DNA from 3 places in the Paenibacillus sp. AN1007 genome. Region 2 is predicted to be linked to each of the others. Evidence: a T-box and tRNA genes for the amino acid it is inferred to sense, from the RefSeq annotation. Region 2 holds a T-box; the other regions hold tRNA genes.
What was found. The T-box of region 2 lies ahead of ABXS70_RS10655 (alanine--tRNA ligase). A T-box ahead of a tRNA ligase gene usually reads a tRNA of that ligase, here a tRNA-Ala.
Positions count from the first base shown of each region.

Region 1: it has a tRNA-Ala gene. The T-box ahead of ABXS70_RS10655 (alanine--tRNA ligase) is inferred to sense a tRNA for this amino acid. The anticodon was not compared.
Region 3: it has a tRNA-Ala gene. The T-box ahead of ABXS70_RS10655 (alanine--tRNA ligase) is inferred to sense a tRNA for this amino acid. The anticodon was not compared.

Region 1 covers NZ_CP159992.1:3,725,752-3,729,035, reverse strand. Annotated here, with positions in the region: gene coaE (dephospho-CoA kinase) at 1-332, shown strand, start outside; gene ABXS70_RS16500 (lytic transglycosylase domain-containing protein) at 329-892, shown strand; gene ABXS70_RS16495 (alpha/beta-type small acid-soluble spore protein) at 991-1,212, opposite strand; gene nrdR (transcriptional regulator NrdR) at 1,328-1,795, shown strand; tRNA gene ABXS70_RS16485 (tRNA-Ala) at 1,994-2,066, shown strand; gene ABXS70_RS16480 (YafY family protein) at 2,250-3,212, shown strand.
Region 2 covers NZ_CP159992.1:2,371,749-2,375,032, forward strand. Annotated here, with positions in the region: gene ABXS70_RS10655 (alanine--tRNA ligase) at 174-2,045, opposite strand; T-box leader at 2,121-2,364, opposite strand; gene ABXS70_RS10660 (hypothetical protein) at 2,492-3,284, opposite strand, start outside.
Region 3 covers NZ_CP159992.1:130-3,413, reverse strand. Annotated here, with positions in the region: rRNA gene ABXS70_RS00015 (23S ribosomal RNA) at 1-1,332, opposite strand, end outside; tRNA gene ABXS70_RS00010 (tRNA-Ala) at 1,591-1,666, opposite strand; rRNA gene ABXS70_RS00005 (16S ribosomal RNA) at 1,775-3,284, opposite strand, start outside.

The DNA of each region.
Region 1 (3,284 bases), 1.4 Mb from region 2:
CGATCCGGAAGGAAATGCGTGAGAGAGCGGCTGCATACGAATTGAAACATCCGGACAAGCTGGTGGTGTCGGATATTCCGCTGCTGTACGAGTCGGGGCTTGAGGATGGTTTTACGGAAATTATGGTCGTTTATGTACCCCGAGCTGTACAGCTGGAGCGGCTGATGAACCGCGATCAGATGATCAAGGCTGATGCTGAAGCACGAATTGCCGCACAGATGGATATTGAACGCAAAAGAGAGCGTGCAGATATTGTCATTGATAACAGCGGTTCATGGTCCCAGACAGAGAAGCAGCTTGAATCATTTTTAACGCATAAGGGTCTGTTATGAAAATATTGCGTAAAAAACGTGTACTGCTGATTATGTTTGTTTCCTTTGTACTTGTGTTATTTCTAAATACGAACTGGATGGCCTGGTTTTATCCCATTGAATATAAGGAAGAGATTCGGGCACAGTCTCAAAGCTATGAGGTTGATCCATTTCTGATTGCTTCCATTATCAGGGTAGAGACCAATTTCAAAACGAGCAAAGAATCCAAGCGCGGTGCAATCGGATTAATGCAGCTCATGCCGGATACGGCAAATTGGATTTTGGAGCAGGCGAAAATTCCACCCACTTCGCTGGAAGAATTAAAACATGAACCTGAGCGGAATATTCAGCTGGGCACATGGTACCTGCGAAACCTGTCAGACCAGTTTAACGGCAACGAAATTGTGATGATTGCAGCCTATAATGCCGGACCGGGGAAGGTCAGCAGCTGGTTGAAAAATGGTGTATGGGATGGCACAATCGAAACGGTGAAGGATATTCCTTTTGGCGAAACACGCCACTATGTACAACGGGTTATTTACTATTATAATCAGTATGTGAAGATCTACGACACGTTCTAGAGCGATTGCTTGTCAAAAGATAAGGAGAAGCACGGAGCAGACCGGTGGTGTACCGGCCGCTCCATGCTCCTCTGTGTAACGTATTACGATGCAGATAATTATTGGTATTGACCTGCCAATTGCTGTTCTGCAATTGTTACCAGACGCTTCGTGATGTATCCACCGATCGAACCGTTCTCGTAAGAAGTCATGTTACCTTGGTATCCATCTTGTGGGATGCTGATTCCGAGTTCTTGAGCTACTTCATATTTCATTTGCTCCAGAGCTGCGGAAGCTTTAGTTACAACCAAGTTGTTGGAGTTACCGTTGCTTTGTGCCATTGCTGTTCACCTCCTCGCGGGTTGGTAAAAGTATTATGTGTCGCGAGTGCGATTTTCATAACAAGATATGCTCAGGGAATATGTGGAAAAAAGAAAACGTGGGAAGTGATTGAAGTTGAAATGTCCTTATTGTGGTTATCTGGGTACCAAAGTGCTGGACTCCAGACCAGCGAATGAATCCAAATCCATCCGCCGCCGCCGAGAATGCGAGCAGTGCGCGAGAAGATTTACAACCTTTGAAATGATCGAAGAAACACCGTTGATCGTCATTAAAAAGGATGGCAGCCGTGAAGAGTTCAGTCGCGACAAAATCCTCCGTGGATTGATTCGTGCCTGTGAGAAGCGTCCGGTATCCGTGGAAACGCTGGAGATGATGGTATCTGAAGTGGAGAAATCGCTGCGGAACACAGCCGAAGCTGAGGTAGAGAGCCGCCAGATTGGTGAGCTGTTAATGGAGCAGCTGTTTCCGGTGGATGAAGTAGCTTATGTGCGCTTCGCTTCGGTGTATCGTCAATTCAAAGACATCAACATGTTTATGAAAGAACTGAAATCACTGCTGTCCAAAGAAGATCTGGAGGACTAGCGGCGTGGGGAAAGGGAGAAGAGCAATCCGGGGCTGCATCTGGTATATGCCGTGTGTGCCCGTAACATGAATGTTCTTCTCCATAGATTTCGGTGCTTCAGAAGGGTATTGACAGTCGAGAAGGGATTTTATATGATATAGAAGTCGCCTGTAAAAATGTTTTGTAACAGTGCTGGACAAGATGTAACATCATATCCTGGGGCCTTAGCTCAGCTGGGAGAGCGCATCGCTGGCAGCGATGAGGTCAGGGGTTCGATCCCCCTAGGCTCCATAAGAGTTTAACGAGAAACGGCAGAAATGCCGTTTTTTTTGTTTGAATTAATGGTTTCTATTCAAGATGGGTGTATTAAGTCTTGTACTGTCTGATCGTGTTATTCTTGGTGAAATCATGCGGACTGCAGGCAGTAGACGCATGTGGAATCCCAAATATGATGGAACGGTTGAGGGGGATGTTATGCCGAAAAATGATAATATGTTAGCCATTCTATGGATGCTGAATTCGGGAGAGAAGTGGACTGCAAAACAAATATCCGAAAAGTTAGAAGTGAATATCAGAACCGTTTATCGCTATATTGATGCATTATGTTCTAGCGGCGTGCCTATCATATCCGACGCAGGTCATCATGGTGGATATAGTCTGCTGCATCATTTTATCAGATCACCGCTGCTGTTTGATATGGAAGAAAAGAAGACACTCCTTCATGCTGCTGTTTTTGCAAAAGAAGCTGGATACCCGTTGAGTGAGACATTAGAGAATGCGACATCCAAGTTGAAAATGTATTCGAATGAGCAGCAGGAGAGTATGCTAAACCAAGGGTTAGCTGGATTTGAAGTGATAAACCGCATGCTCAGCCCTTCGAGTCAGCTCATATTAGCGGAATTGGAGCATGCTGTAGAAAACGAAATCACTGTAGAGATGGATTACCGTACAAACCATGAAAAGAAGCCAAAGAACAGGATGATAGATCCGTATGGAATCGTTTACTGGAATAATAGATGGTATACGGTTGCGTTCTGCCATCTAAGGAATGAAATACGAAGTTTTCGGGTAGATCGGATTTTACGAATCAAGCGTACTCAACTCATTTTTAAGCGTCCTGAAGCTTTTTCTAGCCGTGAATTTTTTATGAAAAACCTGTTACCTGATCTTATGGGGAAGGAAGGGTTAATTTCTTTAAGGATCGAAGGCAGGCCGGAGGCGTTGGATGAACTAAACATGCACTGGTTTTTAGGACATCATCTGCAAGAGCGGACGTCCAATCAAGCCGTCTTTTTATTCGAGGAAAAATCCATTCATAATGCTGTCCCGTATTTTCTTCTATCCTATGGTAAATCCATTCGAATACTTGAACCCCAGAGTGTGAAAGACAGACTTGCTGCAATTGCATCAGAGTTAATGGAATATTATCAACAATAACAGCTTCACTGACAGCGGATGTCAGTGAAGCTGTTTTATAATGAGATAGTCATTGATTACCGATGGACTGTA
Region 2 (3,284 bases):
TTTGTCCTCCGCACGGGACAAGAACTTGGTTCCTTAATGGAAAAGGAATTATAGCAAAAGGAAATCAATTAAGAGGAAGACTGTTTTTTCTGTCATTAAATACATCTAATATATCAAGATCATCAAATGCCAACAGAATAACGTTGTTACAGATGGCAATCCTAAAATATCAGCTATTGTTCCACTTTTTTATTAATTACTCCTTTAATCCTTCTGACTCCAGCAGCAGAAGATTGTTCTTTTTTAATACTGAACTGTCCTAAGTTTGTTGTATCTTCTACATGAGGTCCCCCACACACTTCTCGACTCCAAACGTTCCCTTCGTTATCTTTGATTGTATACACCTTAACGATATCCGGATACTTATCCCAAAAATTCCCTTCAACATTACTTTCTTTCGCTTCGATTTTAGGCATCTCTGAAATATAGATAACTGCCTTTGATGAAATCGCATCATTCACATACTTTTCCACCGCAGCTAGTTGCTCTGGCGTAAGTTTTTCATCATGGTTGAAATCAAACCTTAATCGTTCTGAAGTAATATTACTTCCTTGTTGATGAACATGATCACCTAAAACTTCCCTTAAACCAGAAAGTAATAAATGAGATACCGTGTGCAGCGCTGTTGTTTCCGTTGAATGTTCAGCTAATCCACCTTTAAATTTACCCGCAGAAGCAGTTCTGCTCTTCTCCGTATGTTTCTTTGCCGCCTCTATATAAGACACCTTGTCTTCCATGCTGTAACCATTTTCAGTTAGAAACTCTTCCGTTAACTCCAAGGGAAACCCATATGTTTCGTAAAAATAAAAGGCATCTGCACCTGTAACTTTACCCTTATTCTTAAGATGGTTTTGTATTTCAGATTCTCCTTGCTGTAAAGTTCTATGGAAAAGATTTTCTTCCTTATTTACTACTTCGATAACTTTCTTTTTATTACCGATCAAATCTTCATAAGCTGCTGCTTCATCTATATAAACCTCAGACAACTCGCCCACAAAACTTCTTTGTATACCTATTTTTTTACCTGCACGAATCGCCCTTCTTAATAACCTTCTTGTTATATACCCTGCATCACTATTAGCTGGCTCCGCGCCATCATTAATTAAAAAAACAGCCGCTCTCACATGATCAAGTATGATTCTAAAAGACTTTAAATCGTCAGTATATTGTTTACCACTTAACTCCATCAATTTTTTCTTGGGATTAAGGAAGAAAGCCGTATTATAAATATCCTTGTCACCATTAAGGGCTGCTGCAACCCTTTCTAATCCGCCTCCATAATCCGTATTGGGATTTTGCATTTTTACAAATCCTATGTCTTCTTTTTTGTAACACATAAATACGTTGTTCCCAATTTCTAAAAACCTTTCGCTTGCAGAAGCAGGATGATCCAGTGAATCTCCGCCTGGTTCAAAATCATAGAACATTTCACTATCAGGCCCACCCGGTTCACCAATAGGCATATTCAATGGACTTCCGGCTCTACTCCACCAATTTTCTTTTTCATCATATAAGAATATCCTTCCACCTCTAGATACCCCATATTGATAGGGATCATCTTCAATGATGGGTTCTATACCCACAGATTCAAATTTTTCTGACCAGATTCGAATGGCTTCCGTATCTTTCTGTATATTCAAATCATTACTTCCTATAAAAGCACTGATATACAGCCTGCCAGGATCCATTCCTAATTCGATAATATGCCAATTCCAAATGGCATCAATTTGCTTTTTCTTATAGTTATTTTCATTTGCTTTAAACTCCCATCGACCTATCATTTCAAAAAATGTCAGATGAGACGTATCTCCTACTTCGTCAATATCCACTGTCCTTAAACACTTCTGAATATTAGCAATATCATTACCGATCGGATGCTTTTCCCCCAATAAATAGGGAACCATAGGCTGCATTCCACTTCCTGTAAACAACGTCGAGGGATCATTTTCTGGTAACAAGCTGGATGAGGGCACATGACTAGCCCCTATTCCTTTCATAAAATCAACATATGATCTCCTTAACTCATCTGGTGTCATTCTCACCATGCTCAATCCCTCCATCAATATTATTTATTCTAAGCAATAAAACAAAAAAGCCCTAAGCTGACATGTTTCTTGTCAACTTAGGGCGAACTATTATGTCCGTGTTACCACCTAACTTCAGATTGCTCTGCACTCGATCAGTACGGGATTTCTCCGATACTGTTTCCTGAATAACGGTGGAACTCCGTTGAAGCCTACTAAGATTCTTCTGTTCGGTTCACAGCTCCGAGACTGCTTCACTATTAGATCAATGAAGATTCGCACCAACCATCTTCTCTCTGTGAGATCCCTAATAGCTACTATTTCTCATCATAGCCTTTTTGTTTTAAATTAAGCCAATGCTATCATACTTAATTAACTCCGTCAATTAACATTTATGTTAAATTTTCGAAAGGACGGGAATTAGTCAATCTGTCCTTATAGAAAATCTAGTATGACATTTTTGTTAGTTAGGTTAAGCCAAAATGTTCTGTTAAAATCTCCACTAAACATTGCTTATAAACATTTAAATCATATGAAGAATTGTTTGCCTTTACCTTAGCTATGTTTATGTTATTAAAAATTTCCTCTTCCAATTCTCTTCTTGCCTTAAGAACCTGAAGAGTTCCCTCTAACCCAATGTAACCAAAATTTTTCCCATATCCTTGATTTGTATAATATTCAATAAAACCCTCTGACCATTCTTTAGGTCTTTCCTTAACCGCTTTTCTGAAGGAATGCTCGAGATCATTCTGTTCAACGTAAATCAATAAGGGATTAAGTCTCTCTACAATTTTTTCTAGTTCTTTAATGTAGCTGGCGACATCTTCATGCGCTGCACCATATTTGATCATTCCTATTGTTATAGGATTTTGCATAAAACAGCAATCAAAAATGTAAGTGTCTGAACCATTCAAGGCACGTTTAGTAAACTGCTTCCATCTTTCTGTAATTAGTTCCTTGTTGTGATCTAATGTTAATTCATAAACATCGTTTCTGAAAATTGCAGTTAGCAATTCATTTGGAATCTGGGTCGCATCTTCATTTATCATTTTTCGATATTCAAGGAAATAATGGTTGCCTTCATTAATAATACGATTATTTAATAAATCTCTAAATTTTTCATGGTTATTTAACAATTCATCGTATTCTTCTTTCTTAAAACAAGCTACTCCATCATAGTCAGCAGGATGATCCAAGTTCCCTTCCAAATAAAGCTGAGTTTTAATGTTCGTATCCGTTAGAATTTCATGGACCAATCGA
Region 3 (3,284 bases), 2.4 Mb from region 2:
TATCCCCTGAGAAACATTTGGTCTTCCAAGATTTCAAACCTTGTTAGACAAAAATGTCCTTGTGGTAAACACCGCCTCAAAGAAGCAGTGAAGTCGATCCAAGCCATAGCTTCGGTGGTGTGTTTAGCCCCGTTACATTTTCGGCGCAGAGTCACTCGACCAGTGAGCTATTACGCACTCTTTCAATGATGGCTGCTTCTAAGCCAACATCCTGGTTGTCTGTGCAACTCCACATCCTTTCCCACTTAACACACACTTGGGGACCTTAGCTGATGGTCTGGGCTGTTTCCCTTTTGACAATGGATCTTAGCACTCACTGTCTGACTCCCGGAAGTAAGTCTATGGCATTCGGAGTTTGACTGAGCTTGGTAACCCTTGCGGGCCCCGCACCCAATCAGTGCTCTACCTCCACGACTCTGTTTTCCGAGGCTAGCCCTAAAGCTATTTCGGGGAGAACCAGCTATCTCCGAGTTCGATTGGAATTTCTCCGCTACCCCCACCTCATCCCCGCACTTTTCAACGTGCGTGGGTTCGGGCCTCCAGTGCGTGTTACCGCACCTTCACCCTGGACAGGGGTAGATCACCCGGTTTCGGGTCTACGTCCACGTACTATGTCGCCCTATTCAGACTCGCTTTCGCTGCGGCTCCGGCTCTTCACCTTAACCTTGCACGGGAACGTAACTCGCCGGTTCATTCTACAAAAGGCACGCCATCACCCTGTTGACGAACAAGTTCGCAACATAGGGCTCTGACTTTTTGTAAGCACACGGTTTCAGGTTCTATTTCACTCCCCTTCCGGGGTGCTTTTCACCTTTCCCTCACGGTACTGCTTCACTATCGGTCGCTAGGAAGTATTTAGCCTTGGCAGATGGTCCTGCCGGATTCATACGGGGTTTCACGTGCCCCGCACTACTCGGGATCCGTCTCGGAGAGAATCAACTTTCAATTACAGGGCTTTTACCTTCTTTGGCGGGCCTTTCCAGACCTCTTCGTTTAACTGACTCCTTTGTAACTCCATGTGAGACGTCCCACAACCCCAAAGAGCAAGCTCTCTGGTTTGGGCTTCTCCGCGTTCGCTCGCCGCTACTGACGGAATCACTATTGTTTTCTCTTCCTCAGGGTACTTAGATGTTTCAGTTCCCCTGGTATGCCTCTGCACAACCTATGTATTCAGTTGTGAGTAACTGGATATTACCCCAGCTGGGTTTCCCCATTCGGACATCCCCGGATCAAAGCTTGCTTACAGCTCCCCGAGGCAGTATCGTTGTTCGCCACGTCCTTCATCGGCTCCTAGCGCCTAGGCATCCTCCGTGTGCTCTTAGCAGCTTAACCAGATTGCTCCGGTTTCGTTTGCTCGCTTCCCTTGTTTTGCTTACGCAAAGCCAAAAGTCGCTCCCATCCGATACCATCGCAATTGCATTTAACTACCTTATATACACTTTCACTTGTTGACACAAGTTCAGCTCGGATGATTGTTGTTCGGTTGCTTGAACCGATCCAGCATTCATCCCTAAAAGGAATGTTCTAATTCGCGTTTGTTTCGTTTCGATATCTAGTTTTCAAAGAACACAACAAATAGATGAAATTGTTTGGTGGAGCCAAGCGGGATCGAACCGCTGACCTCCTGCTTGCAAGGCAGGCGCTCTCCCAGCTGAGCTATGGCCCCTCAAATTCCATCAAAACTGAACAAATGGAGTAGCAACTTGATACTGCTTGCAGGTCCATTGAACCTGCATATTTGAATGTCTTCGTTGCAGAAGACGATTCTCCATAGAAAGGAGGTGATCCAGCCGCACCTTCCGATACGGCTACCTTGTTACGACTTCACCCCAATCATCTATCCCACCTTCGGCGGCTGGCTCCTTGCGGTTACCCCACCGACTTCGGGTGTTATAAACTCTCGTGGTGTGACGGGCGGTGTGTACAAGACCCGGGAACGTATTCACCGCGGCATGCTGATCCGCGATTACTAGCAATTCCGACTTCATGCAGGCGAGTTGCAGCCTGCAATCCGAACTGAGACCGGCTTTTTAGGATTGGTTCCACCTCGCGGCTTCACTGCCCGTTGTACCGGCCATTGTAGTACGTGTGTAGCCCAGGTCATAAGGGGCATGATGATTTGACGTCATCCCCACCTTCCTCCGGTTTGTCACCGGCAGTCACCTTAGAGTGCCCACCCGAAGTGCTGGCAACTAAGATCAAGGGTTGCGCTCGTTGCGGGACTTAACCCAACATCTCACGACACGAGCTGACGACAACCATGCACCACCTGTCTCAACTTTCCCCGAAGGGCACCTAACGCATCTCTGCCTCGTTAGTTGGATGTCAAGACCTGGTAAGGTTCTTCGCGTTGCTTCGAATTAAACCACATACTCCACTGCTTGTGCGGGTCCCCGTCAATTCCTTTGAGTTTCAGTCTTGCGACCGTACTCCCCAGGCGGAATGCTTAATGTGTTAACTTCGGCACCAAGGGTATCGAAACCCCTAACACCTAGCATTCATCGTTTACGGCGTGGACTACCAGGGTATCTAATCCTGTTTGCTCCCCACGCTTTCGCGCCTCAGCGTCAGTTACAGCCCAGAGAGTCGCCTTCGCCACTGGTGTTCCTCCACATCTCTACGCATTTCACCGCTACACGTGGAATTCCACTCTCCTCTTCCGCACTCAAGTCACGCAGTTTCCAGTGCGATCCGGGGTTGAGCCCCGGGATTAAACACCAGACTTACATGACCGCCTGCGCGCGCTTTACGCCCAATAATTCCGGACAACGCTTGCCCCCTACGTATTACCGCGGCTGCTGGCACGTAGTTAGCCGGGGCTTTCTTCTCAGGTACCGTCACCTTGAGAGCAGTTACTCTCCCAAGCGTTCTTCCCTGGCAACAGAGCTTTACGATCCGAAAACCTTCATCACTCACGCGGCATTGCTCCGTCAGGCTTTCGCCCATTGCGGAAGATTCCCTACTGCTGCCTCCCGTAGGAGTCTGGGCCGTGTCTCAGTCCCAGTGTGGCCGATCACCCTCTCAGGTCGGCTACGCATCGTCGCCTTGGTGAGCCGTTACCTCACCAACTAGCTAATGCGCCGCAGGCCCATCCCCAAGTGACAGATTGCTCCGTCTTTCCAGTTCTCTTCAGGCGAAGAAAACAAGTATTCGGTATTAGCTACCGTTTCCGGTAGTTGTCCCAAGCTTGAGGGCAGGTTGCCTACGTGTTACTCACCCGTCCGCCGCTAACCATCCGAGAAGCAAGCTTCTCTTCAAGTCCGCTCGACTTGCATGTATTAGGC